2 regions of the Arthrobacter sp. DMZ02-1R genome follow, and region 1 is predicted to be linked to the other one. Evidence: riboswitches for the same ligand, from Rfam matches in the RefSeq annotation. Region 1 holds a riboswitch; the other holds the start of a gene.

Evidence for each region. A riboswitch is a leader RNA that binds a small molecule or an ion and turns the genes downstream of it on or off. The one in region 1 is predicted to bind S-adenosylmethionine.
Region 2: another riboswitch for S-adenosylmethionine. It lies ahead of AC3ANQ_RS01935 (DUF1737 domain-containing protein); the one in region 1 lies ahead of AC3ANQ_RS17800 (hypothetical protein).

The regions. Positions count from the first base shown of each region.
Region 1 covers NZ_CM173230.1:3,738,598-3,746,161, forward strand. The annotation lists gene AC3ANQ_RS17785 (ammonium transporter) at 1-1,158, opposite strand, end outside; gene AC3ANQ_RS17790 (helix-turn-helix domain-containing protein) at 1,410-1,985, opposite strand; partial or broken gene AC3ANQ_RS17795 (sodium:solute symporter family transporter) at 2,087-2,461, shown strand; SAM riboswitch class IV at 2,578-2,698, shown strand; gene AC3ANQ_RS17800 (hypothetical protein) at 2,714-3,028, shown strand; gene AC3ANQ_RS17805 (hypothetical protein) at 3,072-3,260, opposite strand; gene AC3ANQ_RS17810 (VIT1/CCC1 transporter family protein) at 3,568-4,692, shown strand; gene AC3ANQ_RS17815 (matrixin family metalloprotease) at 4,740-5,666, shown strand; partial or broken gene AC3ANQ_RS17820 (helix-turn-helix domain-containing protein) at 5,891-6,055, shown strand; gene AC3ANQ_RS17825 (type 1 glutamine amidotransferase domain-containing protein) at 6,100-6,879, shown strand; gene purU (formyltetrahydrofolate deformylase) at 6,989-7,564, opposite strand, start outside.
Region 2 covers NZ_CM173230.1:421,415-428,978, forward strand. The annotation lists gene AC3ANQ_RS01915 (endonuclease domain-containing protein) at 1-412, opposite strand, end outside; gene AC3ANQ_RS01920 (glutamate--cysteine ligase 2) at 654-1,943, shown strand; gene AC3ANQ_RS01925 (O-succinylhomoserine sulfhydrylase) at 1,969-3,177, opposite strand; gene AC3ANQ_RS01930 (rhodanese-like domain-containing protein) at 3,178-3,588, opposite strand; gene AC3ANQ_RS01935 (DUF1737 domain-containing protein) at 3,585-3,842, opposite strand; SAM riboswitch class IV at 3,853-3,965, opposite strand; gene AC3ANQ_RS01940 (hypothetical protein) at 4,168-4,527, opposite strand; gene AC3ANQ_RS01945 (hypothetical protein) at 4,837-5,100, shown strand; gene AC3ANQ_RS01950 (DinB family protein) at 5,178-5,675, shown strand; gene AC3ANQ_RS01955 (aminodeoxychorismate lyase) at 5,693-6,634, opposite strand; gene cls (cardiolipin synthase) at 6,759-7,564, shown strand, end outside.

The DNA.
Region 1 (7,564 bases):
GGTGACCACCAGGGCCGTCAATATTTGGGGCCAGAATTGGGTCAGGCCGCCGCCGTAGAAGAGGCCGCCTTCAGTCTTGGCCGACGGTACGGCGAAGAATCCAAGGGACAGGGTCCCCCACAGGCCACCGACAAAGTGCACGGCAACAACATCCAGCGAGTCGTCCAGGCCGATCTTGAACTTCAGCCCGATTGCTAGTGCGCAGACTGCACCCGCGATGACACCGATGACGATGGCACCAATGGGATCCACGAATCCGCACGCCGGAGTAACTGCCACCAAGCCCGCAACAGCGCCGGATGCGGCACCGAGGGACGTCGCATGGCCATCGCGGAGCCGCTCTACGAGAAGCCAGCCCAGGAGCGCGGCGCTCGTGGCCAGGAGGGTGTTTGTCCAGGCGAGCGCGGCGATTCCGTCAGCAGCCAGTTCCGAACCGGCGTTGAAGCCGAACCACCCGAACCACAGCAAGCCTGCCCCGAGCATCACGAAGGGGAGGTTGTGCGGCCGGATGTTGGGGTCCTTCATGAATCCGAGCCGTTTGCCGAGCACTACTGCAAGCATCAGCCCGGCCATGCCGGCGTTCATATGCACTACTGTGCCACCGGCAAAGTCAAGGGCTGAGATCTTGCTTCCAATGATCCCGGTGGATCCGAAGAGGCCGCCACCCCAAACCCAGTGGGCAATGGGCGCGTAGACGAGGGTGACCCAGAGGCCGGCAAACAGCAGCCATGGGCCGAACCTGACGCGTTCAGCCACCGCGCCACTGATCAGGGCGACCGTGATAATGGCGAAGGTCGCTTGGAATCCGATGAAGACCATGTCCGGCAGCCCCGGGGCTTTCCCGCCGATGACGCTGGTCAAACCGCTGAGTCCGAAGTTCGCGAAGGGGTCTCCGATGAAGCCGCCCAGGGTATCCGGGCCGAATGCCAGTCCGTAACCCCACAGGGCCCAGACCACCGCGACCACGCCAATGGCGCCAAAGCTCATCATCATGATGTTGAGGACGGACTTCATCCTGACCAAGCCGCCGTAGAAGAACGCCAAACCTGGCGTCATGAGAAGGACGAGGGCGGAAGCTGCAAGCATCCAGGCTGTTGCGCCGGGATCCAGGGTCTGGGGGCTCACATCCAGCCCTACGCTAAAGAATGCTGAGTTCATTTCGGGAGCCTTCCTGCATATACGGCGCTCCATGGCGCCCGCACGGCGAGACCATTTTAAAAACGAACAGGTCTTGGTACCTCACGAGGTACCGACCTTGACGAGTTGCGTTGACTCGAAGGTACAGCCGCCCTGTTTCGGTATTCGGCACGAATTATTTCAAGCACGTAACGCAGAAAGTCCATGGGTTAAATTCTGAAGTCAGCCAGGTTTCCGGCTTGTTACGCTCCGCGCGTCGCAAGGCGCCAGCATCAGCGACTGGCTGCCGGCACCAGTATCCAGAGCACCTCAACGGGCTCGTCCGTGGGGTTGACCCAGGTGTGGGGCTCGCGGCCCGGGAAGGACAAGGTGTCCCCCTCCTCGAGCTCGTACTCCTCATTGGTGAGGATCAGCTTGATGCGTCCCTTGACCACGTGCAGGACATCGACGTCGCAATCAACGGCGTAAAGCTCGGCTTCTCCGCGGCCCCGGGGTTCGATGGTCGCCTGCAGAATCTGCAGCCGCCGCTCTGAGCGGGCGGTCAGGAGCCGCTCCACGATCCCCTGCCCGCCGAGCGAAATCCGCGGACCATCGTCCCGCCGGGTCAAGTGCGTTTCGGGGGCGGCAAAAAGCTCGCCAATTGATACTGAAAGGACTTGGCAAAGCGTCACAAGGGAAGCAACCGACGGCGATGTCAGGTCCCGCTCGACGCGGCTCAGGAAACCCTTGGTCAGACCGGTGGCATCCGCCACCTGTTCTATGGTGAGCCGCTGCGATTGGCGGGCGGCACGGATTCTGGAACCGATGGCAACGGGGACATTGCTTGGTTCAACGGGGAGAGCCTTCATTCACGAACCTTTCAGGCCGTTGCTACGGCCCTATCATTGCAGCAATAGTAGCCGGATCGCTGGCATGGCGGGCCTTTTGGGACGCCGGAGCGTCTCGTAGGGCCGGCGCCCTGATCGGCCTTGCCGCCCGCGTGGCACTGCCCAACATCGACGTCAAGGCACTTGGCAAGGACGTCGTCTACGCCGAGGTGGCAACGCACATCCTGCCGATCGGCATCGGCGGCCTGGTCATGGCCGCAGCGGTCGCCGCCATGATGTCCACCGCCTCCGGTGCCCTCATTGCCGCAGCCACGGTGGCCCGCGCTGACGTTGTCCCGTTCGTGGCCAGCTGGTTCGGCAAAACGATCAACACCGACGACACCGAAAACCCCGAGCACGACGTCAAGGCCAACCGCTACTGGGTCCTTGGCCTGGGCATCGTGGGAGTGTTGATCTCGATGGCGGCGCAAGACGTCGTGGTGGCCTTGACCATCGCCTAGATTACGACGGCGGCGCCGCACCTTCTCGTTCGAGAGGCTGCGGCGCCGCGGCCGTGTCCGGGGGGCTTGAACACAGAGGCACAGGGGCGGGCCTGCCTGTACAGTAGGAAGAGCTTCAAGAGATGTGGCGCCAAGCTCCGACTTGCCATACGCCAACCCCATGTTCACGGGTGGTTCGGATGAAGAAGCGGCCCGACCCCGGACCAGAGACAACCGAGCGGGCAAGAGCAACTCCACCAGGAGAAGGCAATGCCTTTGGAAACCGGCGCTACCGCCAGCCACACCACGCAGCTAAGCACCGCACCCGCGCCCCGCGCCAGGCGGGTTGACGAGTTTGTCCGGGTGATTCCCGGCGTCGACCTCTCCCAGGGTTCCATCACGTTCGTGGTGAACGGCCGGCTGGAACGCCTTTGGCATCACGAGCCGCGGCTCATCACCCAAGCCCTCTCGCAAGCAGTCCAGCCTGCCCGGTGGTTCCCGGCCACACGGAAGCTCACGCTGACGGTGGCCGCAACCGGGCACCGGGCGGGCGTGGAACGTCACTTCATCCTGAGCGCGTTTTAGCCACCCAGATTCAGCGAGTCGGGGCTATTCGACGCTGCCGAGGCTATTCGATCTCTCCAACCTCACGGTGTTCGTCGACGTCGAGCGGAACCGGCCGTTCGTCGTCGTCGAGGACCTCGGATTGTTCTTCCCAGTCCTCGTCCACCTCCAGGTCCTCGTTGTAGTCGTAGGCGGGATCGGCCTCGACCGTGGGACGGTCGGGGTGGCGGGCGTGGGTCTCGGTGCTGTCCATGGTGCAACCTCCGTTCGACGTGCCGCTGAGCCCATCGCCAGGCGGATCAGGCAGCCGGTCACCACGCCACCGAAGCCAATTCGTGGACCCTGTCCATCCATCCCAGCACTGCCCCATCCGGTGGTCAAGGCTTAGCGGGAGCCTCCCCGTTTTTGAGGCATACCTAAAACGTCGAGTAAGGATTACCAGCCGAAAAGCCGCGGAAATTGGCGATAAAGTGGACGTGCAATGAGGCGATGAAGCCCGCCCCAGCAACCCAGGAGTCCCGGTGCACCCGCACGCAAAAACCCCGCAATCAGACAGTCCGTTGGACTCAAGCAGTCCATCTCAAGACGCAGCAGCCACCAGGACTCCCCCATCGTCGTCGGACCTCAAGCGCTGGCGGCAGTACTTGGCCGACGAACGCGCCGAGGCCGCCGTGTACCGCGAACTGGCGCAGCGCCGCGATGGTGAGGAACGCGAGATCCTTCTGGCCCTCGCAGAGGCCGAAGGCCGCCATGAGGCACACTGGCTCAAGCTCCTCGGCGAACACGCTGGCATGCCGAAGGCAGCCTCCATCCGTAGCCAGTTGCTTGGCTTCCTGGCGCGGAATTTCGGTTCGGTGTTCGTCCTGGCCCTCGCGCAAAGGGCGGAAGGCCGCTCCCCTTATGCGAAGGATCCCGCCGCGACCCGGGCCATGGCGGCCGACGAACAAATTCACGAAGAAGTTGTCCGCGGCCTGGCGACGCGCGGCCGCAACAGGTTGTCCGGCACCTTTCGCGCCGCGGTATTCGGTGCCAACGACGGCCTGGTCAGCAACCTTTCCCTCGTGATGGGCATGGCCGCCACCGGCGTGCCCGCAACCGTGGTCCTCTTCAGCGGCATCGCCGGCCTGCTGGCAGGCGCACTGTCCATGGGAGCCGGCGAATATGTCTCGGTCCGCTCGCAACTGGAGCTCCTCAAGGCCACCCGCCCCACCCAGGCCACGCTGACCGCAGCCCCGTCCCTGGACATCGAACACAATGAACTGGTCCTGGTGTACCTGGCCCGGGGCATGTCCCACGAAGCCGCCGAACACCGCGCCGCCGAACGCATGGGCCTCTACAGCTGCGATTGCGATCCCAGCCTCTCGCTCCATCCCGAAGTGGAAGAAACCGTGAACGAGCACGAAGCGATCGGCTCCGCCTGGGGCGCCGCCATCTCCAGCTTCTGCTTCTTCGCCTCGGGCGCCATTGTGCCGATCCTGCCGTTCATCTTCGGCATGACAGGCTTCGCTGCGCTCGCTGTGGCCGGTACGCTGGTGGGCATCGCGCTTCTGTCGACTGGCGCCGTCGTCGGCCTGTTGTCCGGAACCTCGCCGCTGACCCGCGGCCTCCGGCAGTTCGCCATCGGACTCGGCGCGGCCGCGGCCACGTATGGGCTGGGACTCGTCTTCGGCGCTGTCATCCGTTAGTGGCATCGGCCCGCTTGGGGCTCGGGAATCAGGGACTTGGGGGAGACTTGCATTCGAACTACGGGTACGACGGCGGTCCGCCATCTCCGCAGCGGCGGCCCAGTACCGCCGTCGCACTGTTCCGAAACCTGATGGTCGTGGCGATCGTCGCGGCCGTAGCAGTGCTTGTGAGTGGTTTCCTCCGGGGCGACCCCCGGATCAGTGGCCTGCTTCCGAACCTGGGTCCTTCGGCCCAGGCCCCAAGCCACAACTCCTCCCAGGGCGCAGATTCCGGGCAAGGGGCGCAAAAAGCCGCGCGTGCCCCGGACACCCCGCCGCCCGGCCTGGAGGAAGCCGGCCACGCGCTCGGCTCCCCCGCCAAGCCAGCCGTGGCAAGCAACTCCTACAAATTCTTGGCCACCAACGCCGACGGCACACCCGTGGGCTACTCACCGTGCCGTCCCCTGCACTACGTGGTCAATGCGGCCCTGGCCCCTGCCGGCTCCGAGGGGCTCATCGCCGACGCCATTGCGAAAATCTCTGGAGCCACGGGCCTCAAATTCGTCAACGACGGAGCCAGCACTGAAAACCCCTCAGAAAAGCGCAAGCCATACCAACCGGCCCTCTACGGAGATCGTTGGGCACCGCTGCTGATTTCGTGGACCACCCCCGCGGCCGCCCCGGCATTGGCTGGATCCGTTATCGGCACCGGCGGCAGCACCATGTACAGCTTCGGCTCCGGCCCCAAGAGCTATGTGACGGGAAGCCTGGACTTGGACGCCCGGCAAATCAAGGAACTGCTGGGCGTCCCCGGTGGCGCCCGCTACGTCTCAGCGGTGGTGCAACATGAACTGGGCCACGTGGTTGGCCTTGACCACGTGGAGGATCCGATCCAGCTCATGTACCCGGAGATCGGCGCCCCGGATGGCTTGGCGGCCGGAGACCTGAACGGCCTTTACAAACTCGCATCCGCACCCTGCCGGAGCGACCTCTAGCCCCGTTCAGCCTCGGCCCTGCCCAATAGCCCTGCCCAGACCAACCCCCACCGGACATGCCCAACGTTCAGCCCCAGCAGTGGACATTTAAGTACTATGTTCACTCCTCCTGGCCAAGGCTGGGCATGCTCCTGGTTGTTTGAGTGGATTCCGGGCTAGTTCAGGGCACCTCCAGCAGCTTGGACCAACCCCAGGGTTTCCCGCCAGCAGTCCGGTAGTTGCCAAATACGGCACAGGCGGCAAGGGAACTGAACTTGGAACGGCAGTCGATGCACCACCGGCTCCAACGGATCTTCGAGTTGTGCGGCGGAGACCCGCGCGGAACGGGACGGCTGGCGGCCCTTCATCTGGCAACCCGCTTCGCCGGCTTTAGGCCCACAAGAGCCTGAATTTGGGCTAGGCGTAGGCTGGAATGTGGACGATAGGAGCACACATGAAGAAGATCCTCATGGTATTGACCAGCGTTTCCGAGATCGGCGATACGGGAAAGAAGACCGGCTACAACATAGCCGAGGCTGCACATCCTTGGAAGGTCTTCAAGGATTCCGGGCACTTCGTCGACTTCGCGTCCATCCGGGGCGGCCAGCCCCCGCACGATGAGGTGGACTCGAAAGATCCCATCCAGGTTGCCTTCACTGAGGACGAGGCCACACGCGCCGGACTCTACAACACTGCCCGCGTCGAAGTCGTTGATCCCGGCCAGTACGACGCCGTCTTCCTCGTGGGAGGCCACGGCGCCATGTGGGACTTCCCGGACAGCGAAGGCTTACAGAACCTGGTGGCCAGCGTCTACGATGCGGGCGGTGTGGTGGGCGCGGTCTGCCACGGACCGGCGGGCTTGGTGAACGTGGACCTGGCCGACGGGTTCCGGCTGGTCGGGGGCCGGGAGGTGGCCGCCTTCACCAACGACGAGGAAGTTGCCGCTGGGATGGATAAGGTCATCCCGTTCTTCCTGGCGGACCGGCTTAAGGAACAGGGCGCCATCCACGTCTTCGCCGAGGTCTTCGAGGAGAAGGTCGCGGTCGCCGAACGGTTGGTGACCGGCCAGAACCCGGCTTCCGCCGCCGGCGTGGCCAAGGAGATGGAGAAGCTCCTCGCGGAGGTCATCCACCAGGAAAAGGCCGAAGAGCAGCACGAGGCGGAGGCCCTGCGTGCAGAGAAGGACGCCAAGAAGGACGCCAAGAAGGCGGCTGCGGCTGGCACTGACCACTAACGCCCGCAGCGCATTGAAACTGGCGGCCGCCCCTACGAAGGGGCAGCCGCGGCGCTTGGACGGCCCACCCGTTGGTGGGCCGTTCAAGCCTACTTGGGCCGTCCAATCCCTACTTGAGCACCACGGTCCTGCTGCCTTGCAGGATCACACGGCCTTCGCAGTGCCAACGCACTGCGTTGCTGAGTGCTTTGCACTCGGTGTCGCGACCGGCTGCGACCAGGTCATCCGGACCAAAGGTGTGGTCCACTTCCACCACTTGCTGCGCAATGATCGGCCCCTCGTCCAGCTCACCGTTGACGTAGTGCGCGGTGGCACCTACGGTCTTGACGCCTCGCGCGTAGGCCTGGTGGTAGGGCTTCGCGCCCTTGAAGCTGGGCAGGAACGAATGGTGGATGTTGATGGCTCGGCCGTCGAGCCGGCGGGCAAGATCGTCGCTGAGGACCTGCATGTAGCGTGCCAGGACCACCAGTTCGACGTCCAGGCGATCGATGAGATCGAGGAGCTGTCCCTCGGCCGCCGCCTTGGTGTTCGGGGTGACGGGTACGTGGAAGAACGGAATGCCATGCCATTCGACGGTCCGCCTGTGGTCCGGATGGTTGGAGACTACCCCGACAATGTCGATGGGCAGTTCCCCGATGCGTGCCCGGAACAGGAGGTCATTGAGGCAGTGCTCGAACTTGGAGAC
Region 2 (7,564 bases), 1.6 Mb from region 1:
CCGACTGCGCAATGGAAATAGCATCCACGTCCGGCAAACAGCTCAGAGCATGAATGACGGTGTCTTCTACGGATGCCACGGGGACGGCAATCTTTGGAGACAGGCGAAGCCCGCCATGCCGGACGAAGCCCTTGCCCCGGCAGTGGCGCGCGGCCAGGTGTACATGCCTGGGTTTGTCCTTGATCCACAGGCCGTAGCGTAAGGCGGCACTTGCGCAGGTGAGCTGCCCGTTGTTGAGGATCGCCGTGAGGTATTCCGGATCCGCCGACGGGAGGGCCCACACGCCCTTTCGTGGTTGGTGTGCCCCGGCGGAAGCCAGCTTGTGGATCGCTGAGGGCGTATAGCCGTTGGCGCGAAGAAGGCCTACCCGGGCGACGCCGCCCACTGAGGAGAGGTAATCCAAGGCATCCATGGATCCAGCTAGCCATGGAATTGCAGCTGACGCCCCAAGGAATGTGGCGTATGTGGATGAGTTGGCCGACATTCTGCTGGATCACTCCGGGGGCGGCTTCCACTAATGCCCGGAATATGGGGACACTCGTTCCGCATGGCCGGAGTGATTCAGCAGAATCCGTCGGGACCCAGACCCCCGACCCACCCAGCCCCAGCCCCGCCCCTATTTCCGAAAGGCTGCCATGGCGCACAATTGATCCGTGCGCACTTTTGGTGTGGAAGAGGAGTTGCTGATCGTCGATCCCGTGACCGGCGAGCCCCTTGCCCTTGCCGACGCGCTCCTGTCGGGCATGGCCCAGAACGGCGCACCCCAGCGCAGCCCCGCCCAGGACGGCGTCAATCAAGACGACCCCACCCCGGACGCCCCCGAAACCAGCTTCAACCCTGAGGACATGGACGACGCCGATACCGCCCTCACCCATGAGCTCAAACTTGAGCAGATCGAGACGCAGACCAGGCCATGCCGTAGCTACGCCGAACTGTTGCACCAGATCCGCAAGGGGCGGGGCCTCGCGAGCCACGCGGCACGGCGCCACGGTGCCAGGATCGCGGCGTTGGCCACGTCACCTGTGGACGCCGCTTTGCACACCACTCCGGATCCCCGGTATGCCGTCATGCTCGAACGCTTCGGCATCACGGCACACGAACAGCTCACCTGCGGATTCCACGTACACACCTCGATCGAGTCCCCGGAAGAAGGCGTGGCGGTCCTGGACCACATCCGGGACAAGCTCGCAGTCCTCACCGCGATCAGCGCCAATTCGCCCTTCTGGCGGGGGCTGGCGACGGGCTTTGAGAGCTACCGGACGCAGGCCTGGAACCGTTGGCCGTCCTCGGGTCCGTCGGCCGTCTTCGGTTCCTTGGCCTCCTACCGGCGGGTGGTCCGAAGGCTCATCGAAACGGGTGTCCTGCTGGATGAAGGCATGGTCTACTTCGATGCCCGGCTATCCCGGCACGTTCCTACGGTGGAAGTTCGCGTTGCCGATGTCTGCCTCCGGGCCGAGGACGCCGCGTTGATCGCAGTGCTCGTCAGGGCCTTGGTGGAGACCTCTGTGCGTGAATACCATGCCGGCATTGAGCCTGCGGCAGTGCCCACGGTGCTTTTGCGGATGGCGTCGTGGCAGGCAAGCAACTTTGGACTCCGCGGCGAACTCCTGGACTTTGGAACCTTTCGGCCCGAGCCTGCCGCCGACGTGGTCTGGTCGTTGGTGGAATATCTGGAACCGGTGCTGGCGGAACAAGGTGAATTCGACTTGGCGAAGGCCGGCATCGCAGCCATCCTTAGCCGTGGTAACGGTGCGATCGAGCAGCGCGGTGTTGCCGAGCGGTGGAGCGAGAGCAACGGCGGCCAGCCCGACTCCGCCGGGCTGGCCGCCGTCGTCCAGCACGCCGTCCAGATCACGATGCGCTCAGAGAAGGACCAGAGCGACACCAAACCGCAGCCCGTCCTCACCTGGGTGCGCCAGGACTGGCGCGACGCGCCCGGCTAACCACGCCGGGCTGACCCGCAGCCGGCTAGACCTGCTTGAGGGCCCGCTCCAGGTCCCGGATGAGGTCGTCCACATCCTCCAGCCCCACCGAAAGCCGCACCACACCGTCAGCCAGCCCGATGGCCGCGCGGCCTTCCGGACCCATGGCACGGTGCGTGGTGGTGGCAGGGTGGGTGATGAGGGACTTGGAATCGCCCAGGTTGTTCGAGATGTCGATGACGGAGAGCCCGTCCAATAGCGCGAAGGCGGCCTCTTTCGCCGAGCGTCCCGCGGAGGGGAGCAGCTCGAAGGTCAGCACGGTGCCGCCGGCTTTCATCTGCTTCGCGGCGAGCTCGTACTGCGGGTGCGACTTCAAGAGTGGGTACTTGACCCAGCTGATGGCCGGCTGTTCCTCAAGCCATTCGGCGATCCGCAGCGCCGACGCCGAGGAGTGGTTCACGCGCAGCCCCATCGTTTCGAGGCCCTTGGTCAGGACCCAGGCGTTGAACGCGGAGAGGGATGGCCCGGTGTGCCGCATGAGCTGCTTGACGGGACCGTCGATGAACTCCTTGGTGCCCAGGATCGCTCCGCCCAGGACCCGGCCTTGGCCGTCGATGTGCTTGGTACCCGAGTAGACGATCACGTCCGCGCCCAGATCGCCGCAGCGCTGCAACAGGGGAGTGGCAAAGACATTGTCGACGACGACGGTTGCCCCCGCCGCGTGTGCCAGCTCACTCACCGTGGCGATGTCGACGATTTCCTGCATGGGGTTCGACGGCGACTCGAAGAACACTGCCGTTGTCGGCTCGGACAACGCGGCACGCCACTGGTCCAGGTCCGGGCCATCGACGAAGACGGTCTCGACTCCCCAGCGCGGCAGGATCTCGTTGAGGATGACGAAGCAGGAACCGAACAGTGAGCGCGCGGCAACCACCCGGTCACCGGCCGCCAGCAACGCACCGAGGGCGGTGAAGACAGCGGACATGCCCGACGCCGTCGCGAAGCACGCCTCGGTGCCTTCGAGCAGGCGGAGGCGCTCCTGGAAAGTGGCCACGGAGGGGTTGCCGTAGCGTGAGTAGACGAAGCGTTCGTCCTCTCCGGTGAACGCGCGCTCGGCGGCCGCGGCGGATTCGTAGACGAAGCCGGAATTGAGGAAAACGGCCTCGGACGTTTCCTGGAAATTGGTGCGGTCAAGGCCGCCGCGGACTGCCTGGGTGTCAGGGCCCCAGCCGGCGGCGTCAGGATTGAATGTCACTTAGATGTTCCCCAGGTTCGTCGGAAGTCCACGGTTTTTCCAGCCGTTCACGGTTCGCTCGCCGTAGCGGTCAGGCTCGCCTTCAAAGCCCTCCAACACGTTGTAGGCGGTGTAGCCGGCCTGCGTTGCGGCGATGGCGGCGGCGATCGAACGCTGGCCGGAACGGCAGAGGAAGACCAGTTCGGTGCCACCAGCCTCTGGGGCCTGCTGCGTCAGCTCTTCGATGAAACGCGTGTTGGGGATCCCACCGGCAAGGTTCCACTGGATGAACAGGGGATCGTTTTCGGTGGCTTTGGTGTCTGGAATGCCGATGTGTGCCCACTCGCCTTCGGTGCGGACGTCCACCAGGATGGCGCCCTGCTCCAGTTTGGCCCAGGCATCATGCGGGCTCAGGTCGCCTGCATAGCTCATGCGTGGCCCTCGCCGTCGAACTCTTCGTCGAGTGCATCCACTGCAGACGCGACTGCCGCATCCGCGCTGGCGATCGCCGCGGGCAGGATGATGGCCTGCGCCACGATCACGTCCGTGCCATTGAAGGTGGCAGCCGGGCTGCCGTGCAGCACGTAGCCTTCCGAGAGGGCAGTGGAGATCCGCTCGCAGAATTCCTTGGTATCGGGACCCGTGATGAGCCGGTAGGAGAGTTTTTCTTCGGTGGGTTCAGGCATTGGTGCTCCTCAGTCACGCTTGCAGTTCGAAAGTGTCGATACGCCGAGTAGTCACCTGAGGCACCCCGCCGGAGAGAGGGTTGCCGACCAGCAAGTCAGGGCTTCGCGCTGGTGCTCATTACTCAAGAAGAAAATAACATCCACGACGGCGGCCCGCACCACCGGCCGTCGTCATGTTCCGTAACCGGGGCGGCGGCCCAGCTGATCCGGGCGAGAATCAGCGCTCGACGTCGGTCCTGCGGGACCCGGATGCCCCTTCAAATATGTGGCAGGATCGCGCATTTACCCAGCGTGGCTTGCTGAGCACGGGATCACTGGCGGGGGACTAAGCCTCGGTTTCCCGCGGAAGCGGCTCTAGGCTTGCTTGGATCCGGCGTGGCAATTGTTTGGATTCTTGCACCAAAAACGACGGTGAATGATGGAACGTGGTGCCTTGATGCTTTCGGATTTCCAGCAACTCATGGACGGATATCCCGGTGGCCGTGGCCAAGGCATGCAGCGAGAGGCTGTTGTGATGAGCCAGGGCAAAGACCACACCTGACAGGGCTTCGAAACCTTCTGTCTCGTAGATTTCCTGTACCAAGTTGGACATGGCATTCGCATCGTCGATTGATCCCGCTGACGCGGCAGTCGCCATGGCAGTTAGCGACCATGCAGCGGAGTCGGGGCTGATGTAAATGCTCATGTCGATACCCTACGGACTCAAGCCCACTTGGGGAATGGGCGGAACGTCTTCCTCAGCGACCCAAGTGCCTCGCAGTTGGTGTCGTTATGGACGCCGATAACGACAACAAGTGCGGGTCAGTTGGGCAAGAAGTCTGATACGCCGGCCCCAGAACCGGCGCATCAGACGCCTTTATCCGGCTGGGGGCCGTTGGCCCTAGAGGTAGATCGCCCTCCCCAGCAGGGTTCACGAAACTAGTTAACTACTGCGGCCATGGCGGCACAATAGACTCTGGCAAGCTAAATGACCCGGCCCCCTACACTCGGATTCATGTCGGGTCATGGGGGAACCAGAACTGTGATGGCGGCCTGCGTTGGTGCTCCGGAGGTCCAGATGGTCATCGGCCAGGATCCGCGGACCGGGCTGGCTCCGCAGGACCTGACGTTCGATTGCTCCGCCCCATACACGGGGGTTGTTCAGCTGCAGCCGGGGCCGGTTAACATCCAGGTTCACGTGGCGCGGGCCAATTCGGGCGCCTCCGCCTCTGCCGGAGCTGGAGAAGTCGCCGCGGTGAGGATCACGGCCAACGGCTGAGAGGCGAGGCTGATCATTGGGTGGTCCAGGGGCCGCCTTCGATTGCCCTGGGGCGCCGGTCTTGGGATACTCCACCCATGTCTTCTCTCCCCGTGACGTTTGCCGAGGACGTCATCAACCAGCAAATCAGGACCCAGTTCGAGGCATTCATTGACGAGCACCGCCGTGCGCTCAATGCATGCTTGAACGGGTTGACCGAGGAACAAGCCCGCCGGTCACTGGTGCCGTCCCGGACCACGCTGCTTGGCCTCGTGAAGCACGCGACCTTCGTCGAGAAGGTCTGGTTCGACGAAGCCATCACTTGCCGCCCACGCACCGAGATCGGTATCCCCGCGACGCCGGACGAGTCGTTTATCCTCGACGACGGCGACACCATCGCCACAGTCCAGCAAGCACATCTCGAGGCATGCGAGGCGTCACGCCTTGCGACCTCGTCCTTGGAGCTCGACAGCATGCTCAACGGCAATCGACGCGGCCCGCTCCCGTTGCGCTGGGTGTACCTTCACCTGCTGCGCGAACTCGCTCAACACTGCGGGCATGCAGACATTCTGCGGGAGCAGATCCTGAGTCAGTAGCGCCGCCTTGGAAACCCCTATTCAATCCCCGCGAACAGCTCGTTGAGCTCGGCCGTGAGCTGCTTGCGCATTGCCGGGGTGCCGATCTCCCTGCCGTCCACATGATTGACGGGCGCGATGAGCCGGATGCTTGAGATCAGCCACACTGCGTCGGCGTCGAACAGGTCGTCCGGGACCAACGGGCCGTAGCCGAGCTCCCAGCCGGCCGCCTTCGCTTTCGCGAAAAGTGCGTCTTGCGAGGTGCCGGGGAGGATGCCGCTGTCCAGTTGCGGAGTGATGAGGCGCTTGACCGTGCGCACGGAACCGGCGCCGTCGTCCACCGTTTCAACATGCGCCAGCAAAACGGTGGAGGTCGGACCCTCCAGCACGCGGCCGTCTGTTGAGATGAAGATCGCGTCGTCAGCGCCTTGCTTGTGCGCGTAGCGCAGTGCGGCCATGTTCACGGCATAGGACAGAGTCTTGGCACCGAGCAGCAGCCAGGGGGCGCGCTCGCCCGCATCCGTGTCGAAGCCGCGGTCAAGAAGTACGACGTCGATGCCCGTCTCGCGCTGCCGGCGACTGCCCGCGGGGGACGGCGAAGCCTGGATCCAGCATGTAGGGGTCGAAGCGCCTTCGACGCCGCGTGTCACCAGAAGCTTGATGACTACTTCGTCCTCGGCCGGGCTCGGCGCGGGGAACGCGTCGCGGAACTCGGTGATTGCAGTGTTGATCGCCTTGCGCCACACCTCCTGATCGGGAATGTTCAAGTCCAGAGCGCGGGCTGAGCCCTCGAGCCTGTTCAAGTGGGCCTGTACCTTCCGTGCCCGGCCCTCGAGGGCGAGCAGCGATTCGAAGACGCCGTCACCTCGGGTGGCGCCCAGGTCCGTGGCCATGAGCTGCGGCTGGCTGGAATCGGCGATGCGGCCGTTTTCGAACGCGGGATCCAGGAAAACGAGGACCGTCGGGGCAGGAAAAGTCATGCTTCCAGCTTAGTGCGGGCCCGGCAGGACGTGAGGTCAGCAGCGGTGCGCCGGATAGGCTGTGCTGACTGCTAGTTCTTTTGACCGCGGGGGTTGTGGAGTGCTGTTTCCTTTTCAGCTCGGGATGGAGTGGACCTGGCTCCTGGGCGCATGGGTGATCGCTGAAATCATCCTGCGCATCGTGCTGCTTGGCGTCATCCCGGGAAACCGCCGTCCCACCACGGCCATGGCCTGGCTCCTGGCCGTCTTCCTCGTCCCTTCCGTCGGTTTCGTCCTGTTCCTGTTGTTCGGCAATTTCCGGCTGTCCCGCCGTCGTCGTGAGCAGCAAGAGGAGGTCAATGAAAGGGTGCGTGCCGGCACCTCGGCGATCGCCGCCGTCGTCAGCACATACTCCGGACCTGAATGGGTGACGTCGGCGGGTGAACTGAACCGGCGCCTCGGCTCGCTGCCGATGGTGGACGGCAACTCCGTGGAGCTGATCCCCGGCTACGAGGAATCACTCAAGGCCATGGCTGAAGCCGTGCGGGGGGCCAAAAAGTTCGTCAACGCGGAGTTCTACATCATGAGCAGCGACCCCGTCACCGACGAACTCCTCACCGAGTTGGAGAACGCGGCCGTGCGCGGGGTCAACGTGCGGCTCCTGTTCGACCACATCGGCACGCTGCGGATACCGGGGTACCGAAGTCTGGTCCGCAGGCTCAGGAGTGGCCGGATCCAGTGGCGCCGCATGCTGCCGCTGTTGCCCGTCCTCGGTCAGTGGCGCCGTCCCGATTTGCGGAACCACCGGAAAATCCTGGTGATCGACGGCGAAATTGCCTTCACCGGCTCCCAGAACCTGATCGAGCCCTCCTATAACAACCCCAAGCACCGACGCGCCGGCCGTAAATGGGTGGAGCTCATGGCCCGCATGGAGGGGCCGATCGTTGCCAC